DNA from 2 places in the Thermoanaerobacter uzonensis DSM 18761 genome. Region 2 is predicted to be linked to the other one. Evidence: a T-box and tRNA genes for the amino acid it is inferred to sense, from the RefSeq annotation. Region 2 holds a T-box; the other holds one or more tRNA genes.
What was found. A T-box is a leader RNA that pairs with one kind of tRNA and senses whether it is charged. The one in region 2 lies ahead of BUB32_RS09900 (valine--tRNA ligase), so its partner is inferred to be a tRNA-Val.
Positions count from the first base shown of each region.

Region 1: it has a tRNA-Val gene. The T-box ahead of BUB32_RS09900 (valine--tRNA ligase) is inferred to sense a tRNA for this amino acid. The anticodon was not compared.

Region 1 covers NZ_FQUR01000010.1:63,730-67,161, forward strand. The annotation lists gene pepV (dipeptidase PepV) at 1-1,019, shown strand, start outside; gene BUB32_RS06070 (hypothetical protein) at 1,040-1,471, opposite strand; tRNA gene BUB32_RS06075 (tRNA-Val) at 1,657-1,733, shown strand; gene BUB32_RS06080 (zinc-binding metallopeptidase family protein) at 1,895-2,251, shown strand; gene BUB32_RS06085 (prolipoprotein diacylglyceryl transferase) at 2,585-3,358, shown strand.
Region 2 covers NZ_FQUR01000016.1:41,079-44,510, forward strand. The annotation lists gene BUB32_RS09900 (valine--tRNA ligase) at 1-1,628, opposite strand, end outside; T-box leader at 1,670-1,871, opposite strand; gene BUB32_RS09905 (beta-barrel domain-containing protein) at 1,971-3,432, opposite strand, start outside.

The DNA.
Region 1 (3,432 bases), on a different contig from region 2:
TGAAAGCTATAAAAGACGCTGGGTTAAAGCTTTCTAAAAGAGTGAGAATTTTATTTGGAACAAATGAAGAGACAGGTTCTCACGAAATTGCTTATTATTTAAAACACGATGAAGCTCCTACTATGGGTTTTACTCCTGATGCTCAATATCCAATTATATATGCAGAAAAAGGAATAACAATGTTTAATGTGGTAAAAGACTTTAATAAAAAGCCCAGTAATATAGTTATAGAATATATTAAAGGTGGAGAAAGGCCCAATGTAGTGCCGGGCTATTCTGAAGCTGGCTTAAAGGTAAAAGAAGCAGATAAAAAGAAAGAAATTAAAGATAAGTTAGAAGCTTTTGTAAAAGAGACTGGTTACAATTTGAAGGCTGAAGAGAAAGGCGAAATGCTTGTAATCAAGTCAGTAGGGGTTTCGGCTCATGGCAGTCTTCCGCACTTAGGAAAGAATGCTATAATGCAGCTATTTCTCTTCCTTGACAGAATAGATTTAGAGGATAGCGATGTCAAAGATTTTATACATTTCTTTGCTACAAATGTTGGAATGGAAACAGACGGGAAAACTTTTGGGATATACTTAAAAGATGAAACAGGAGAATTGACTTTTAACGTTGGTACTATCCAATTGGATGAAAGCAAAGGAGCATTAGGTTTAAATATCAGATATCCAGTGAAATATAAATATGAAGATTGGATGAATATTTTCGAAGAAAAAATCAAGACTAATGGGATGAGAATAGAAGACATGCTCCATCAACCACCTTTGTATTTTCCACCAGACCATCCTTTGATAAAAACTTTGAGCAAAGTTTACGAGGAACAGACGGGACAGAAAGTAGAGCTTTTAGCAATAGGGGGGGGAACTTACGCTAAGGAGATGCCTAACACAGTAGCATTTGGGCCTGTTTTCCCAGGCAAGCCAGAGTTAGCACATCAAGCAGATGAATATATAGAGATTGAAGATCTGATATTAAATGCAAAAATTTATGCCCACGCTATATATGAATTAGCAAAATAAAATCCCTCTTTTGAGGGATTTTATTTTAAACTAAAATATAATTTATTTTCTTCTAGCACAAATCCTAATTCTTCCCAAGGTAAAGATGTATTATTAGAATATACTGAAATGACACCAATATCGCGTAAAAACTCAGAAACAGTTTTTGTAATTTGTTTTCCTAGTTCTTTTTTGTTAATTTCTTCCTCAAAAGATACAGAAAGTTCATTAATTATAATTCTATTAACTGGCTCATAAGGGTCTTCGAAAATTGTCAACCAAAGGCGAGAGTTTTTTTCAATTCCGTTCAAAATGATAAACCATTCAGTATCGTCTTCATATTTTAGAATATGTTGTATAAAGTGAATTCCTGAGGTTTTTTCTATTTCCCACTTCATAAGGGAAAGGTATTCGTCGCTAAGAATTTCGCTCAAAGTAGTGTTTATGCATCTTAAGGATAATAAGTCATTCATGATATCCCTCTTTTCATAAAATGATATTCTTATTTAGCAGTTTTTACTATATAGTATATGCTATTATACAAGTAAGTGGTTTTATATTTATAAATTCTATTTAAACGTTTAAATTCCTTCTTTTTATTAAAAAATTTGTGATTGACATGTTTTAGGAGGATGTGTATAATAAAAATATAGAAAGTGGGGTTATAGCTCAGCTGGTCAGAGCGCTACGCTCACATCGTAGAGGTCACAGGTTCGATCCCTGTTAACCCCACCAATAATATGAAGATTTTCCGGCGTTATAGAGATGCCGGAATTTTTATTTTTTTGATGTTTATGAAAGAATGGTAATATTTTAATTATGTTGCCCAAGGAGGCAGTTCTTATTCTTGAAAAAGCTGTTGCCCGCTTTTACGTGAGGGCAAAAGGGGAAAATATATGCTGGAGGTAAAGGAAAAAGTAATAGCCTGTGCCAAGGGGGCTGAAGTGGCAACGGGAGCAAAGCTTTCATATAGAAATTTTGAGCTTGGCTTTGACAACCTAGTAACCAATAAAACTATGGCTGAGACATTTAAAACTAATTTAAAGGAACTGGGTTATCATGATATAAGTGATAAAGAAGAGGGCGTTGGTTCAACGGACATGGGAAATGTAAGCCAGGTTGTGCCTTCTATCCATCCCCACATTGCCATAGCTGAAGAGGACATAGCACCTCATAGCTTGGAATTTTTGAAAGCTGCAGGTTCACAGAGGGGAAAGGAGGCAACCTACTTGCAGCCAAAGCTCTGGCTATGACGGCGGTAGATATAATGACAAAAGAGGAATTGCTAAAGAAGATAAAAGAGGAGTTTAAAAAAACGGTTGAAATTTCTTAAATATTCCTCGCGAGCAATTTCTTATACCAATCAGAGTAGAAAAAAGCTTGCTGCCTTTATTTTTATGTAATTTGGGCTTGATGCCAAAACTTTTCATGTTGAGGATAGATTTTTTTATTTCAGAATCATATAAAGGCATTATAAGGAAATAAAAGTCACCTCTTGACATATTATCGAAATGCTGTAGAATGATATTATAATGAAAATCTTATCAGAGTTTTCTGTTTAAAAACTATTGTATGGAGGTTGTATGATGTACATTCCGACAATTAGCCCTTATGCCTTTAAAATTGGTCCAATTGCTGTCCATTGGTATGGAATTTTTATGGCTATTTCTATTGCTATCGGTGGATATTATTTGTACAAAGAGGCAATGAAATTAAATTACGATGAAGACTTTTTATTAAATCTATTAATGGTTGTAGTAATTTCTGGTGTTATAGGTGCTCGATTGATGTTTGTATTGGCAAATTATCCTGAGTGGTTTATTAAAAATCCTATCCAAGTTTTAAAAATTTATGAAGGTGGGTTATCTTGGCATGGTTCAGTTTTAGGTGGTTTTTTAGCAGGACTTTATTATTGCCGTAAAAAAGGTGTGAGGATAAATCCTTTGGAGGATTTTGCAGTTTTAGGCCTTGCTATTGGAAACATATTGGTGAGAATTGGCAATATTTTTAATCAAGAAGTATTGGGAAGACCGACTGAATTTGCATTTGGGAGATGGCCTGCACAATTAGTAGGAGTTGCCATGGGGATAATACTTCTTATAAGATATTTTTATATACAGAAAAAGCATATGCCTGATGGATATCAATTTTGGTCTTTTATATTTTATTATCAATTGATGAGAGGTTTAATTGAAGAAACCGTAAGAGACAATCCTTTAATATGGCCTGTATATTTAAATGAAAAATGGGGAATAGGATTTTTTACTTTAACTCAGTTAGTAACACCTTTCATTTTGATATTGGCATACTGGATGATTAGAAAGGTTTTAAATGACCCCAATAAACAATTTTACAATTAAACTGCCTTTGAGGCAGTTTTCTTATTTAAGGCAAATTGAATTAATCTTTAACTATTGATAAATCTAAAAGGGAA
Region 2 (3,432 bases):
TACTTTTCAATAACCTCTAACGGGTCTATTCCATTGCCAAGAGATTTGCTCATTTTTCTACCTTGAGCATCCCTGACTAAGCCATGTATCAAGACATGCTTAAATGGCACTTCTTTCATAAATTCCAAACTCATAAAAATCATTCTTGCAACCCAGAAGAAAATTATGTCGTATCCCGTAACAAGTACATCTGTCGGATAGAAATATCTTAAATCTTCTGTTTCTTCTGGCCAACCCATAGTAGAGAAAGGCCAAAGTGCAGAACTAAACCAAGTATCTAATACATCTTCGTCTTGATGTATGTGTATGCTTCCGCACGCTTCACATTTTTCTGGGTCTTTACGCGATACAGTTATATGACCACAGTCATCGCAATACCAGGCAGGAATTCTATGTCCCCACCATAATTGCCTTGAAATACACCAATCCTTTATGTTTTCTAACCAATTAGTGTATATTTTTTCGAATCTTTCAGGCACAAACTTAATTTTTCCTTCTTTTACAACTTCTAAAGCAGGTTTCGCTAAAGGCTCCATCTTTACAAACCACTGTTTGGAAAGTAGAGGCTCAACTACTGTATCGCACCTGTAACAATGTCCCACATTGTGAACGTGGTCTTCAACTTTTAGAAGTAGTCCGAGATTTTTGAGGTCTTCAACTATTCTTTCTCTCGCCTCATACCTATCAAGACCTTTATATTTTCCTCCGTTTTCATTAATCGTCGCATTCTCATTCATTATATTAATAAATGGAAGATTGTGTCTTGTCCCCATCTCAAAGTCATTTGGATCGTGAGCAGGTGTAACTTTAACAGCACCTGTTCCAAATGAAGGGTCAACGTAACTGTCAGCAATTACAGGTATCTCCCTTCCTACAAGTGGCAGTATCAAAGTCTTACCTACCAGGTCCTTATACCTTTGATCATCAGGATTTACAGCAACTGCTACATCCCCCAGCATCGTCTCAGGCCTTGTAGTAGCTATAACTACATATCCATCTTCACCTTTTATGGGGTATTTGATGTACCACAAATGCCCTTTTTGCTCTTTATGTTCCACTTCCGCATCAGATAAAGCAGTGTTGCAGTCTGGGCACCAATTTATTATCCTGTCACCTCTGTATATAAGCCCTTTTTCATAGAGAGAAACAAAAACTTCTCTTACCGCCCTTGAACATACTTCATCCATAGTAAAGCGTGTCCTTGTCCAATCACAAGAAGAACCCAACTTTTTTAATTGGCTTAAAATACGGTTTTCGTATTTGTCCTTCCATGCCCATGCCCTTTTCAAAAACTCTTCTCTTCCTATTTCTTTCTTCGTGAGCCCCGTTTCTTCTCTTATCGTGTCTAAAACTTTTATCTCCGTTGCAATGCTGGCATGGTCTGAGCCAGGTATCCACAAAGCTGCATAACCCTGCATTCTTTTCCATCTTATCAATATGTCCTGCAAAGTATTATCAAGTGCATGTCCCATATGTAATTGCCCTGTTATGTTTGGAGGTGGTATAACAATAGTAAATGGCTGTTGTTCAGGGTCTATTTTAGGAGTAAAATATCCTTTTTCCATCCAAAAAGCATAAATTCTATCTTCAAATTCCTTTGGATTGTAGGTTTTAGCTATCTCTTTCATGCCTTACACTCCCTCCGTAAAATTTTAAAACCCTTTCACCTATAAAGGGCGAAAGGGCATTTCGCGGTACCACCTTCATTTATCACTCAAGCTATAACGGGCAGACCCGTTTAAACCTACTGGACGTCGGTTTACAGGCTCCAGAGCTACCTTCAGTGTACCTTTGGCGGGAATCCTTTCAGCCCGTGGGATACCCCTCTCTTTAGCCAGTATACACTTACTCTTCTCTTTCATAGCCTCATATTCCATTTGATATATAATATATATAAAATCTCACCAATTGTCAACAGTTAATTCCCTACAGGTTAAAGGAACTCAACTAATCTTTCAAATTGAGTTGTTCTAAAAGATAGTAAAGCATTTTTTCCTATGGCCAATAACATGGGCTTCTACTATCATGCCTACTCTTATGTTTTTCTCTTCTCTTTTACGATTGTACAAAGGTTTATTGTCAATAGTTGCCTCTGCTTCATAGTAATTAAGCCCACTTTGTTTGTCTAATCTCGAGTCTATACTTAATTTTACTATTTCACCTGACAGCTCCCCATACTCTTGATAAGGCAAAGCTAAAATATGATATTTTATTTTTTGACCAACTTTTACGTTTGCAATATCTTTGTTAGGAATATAAAGTTTTACTATATATTCTGGATTATCTGGAATAATCTTAACCATTTCTAATCCACTTTGTACTAAATCCCCTTCTTTTATACTCGTTATCATATCAATTTTCCCATCTACTGGAGATTTTATAATATAATCCTCAATTGCAAGATTTACATTCTGAAGGTCTCCTTTTAATTTCTCTATTTCTTTTTCATCGGAGTATATATTATCTTCTATTTGAGTTATGGTATCTGCTGTGAATTTTTCTACATTTACATTATTCAAACTAGCTTTAATTTCTTTAAGTTTTGCTTCATTTTGTTCGATATTTGACTTGAGGCTAAGCATGTATTGATTTTGATAGTTTATAAAGTCATCTTTTGCATTTTGAACTATCTTTTCTGCATCATAATATTTTTCTGTTAAGGCATTTTGCAATTGTTGAATTTTATCTTCTCTTTGTCTTATATTCATCTGGTAATCAATAAATTGATTGTAATAAGAGCTATCAGAAGAAAAATAATTATGATTATCGTTTATGGATTTTTGTAATAATTTTAAGTTATCTATATTATTTTGAATGGTTTGTATTTGTTGAGGTAAGTTTTGTAATTGATGTAATTTTGTTTCATTTTCTTCTATACTTGCCGTAACACTCATAAGATATTGATTTTTATAAATTTCAAATTCCTGTTTAGCATTGTTTAAAGCAACTAACGCATCCTCAATTTGACTGGGTAACGCATCTGGATTTTGCAAAATAGAATCATATGTTTTCTGCAGTTGGGCAATTTTGTTTTGGTATTGTTGAACATTCATTTGATAATCTAAGAATTTATAATAGTAGGAGTTATAAGTTGGAAAATAGTTTTTATTATCGTAAATAGATCGCTGAAGAAGTCTTAAATTATTGATTGCATCTTGTATATCTTGAATTTGAGAATATTGACTCTTTAATTGATTTAATTGTTGATAATTCTGTTCTATATTGCTTTTGATGTTTAGCGTATATCCATTTTTATAATTTGCAAGTTCTCCTTTTGCATTGTCAATTGCTTCCTGGGCCTCTTCAATTTGCCTCAACAGTTCGCGTTGTAATTGCTCAATTTTATCCTGTCTCTGATTAATATTCATTTGATAATCAACAAACTGGTTGTAATAAGAAGTGTCATTGTTTATTTTATTTTCATTTTGGTCT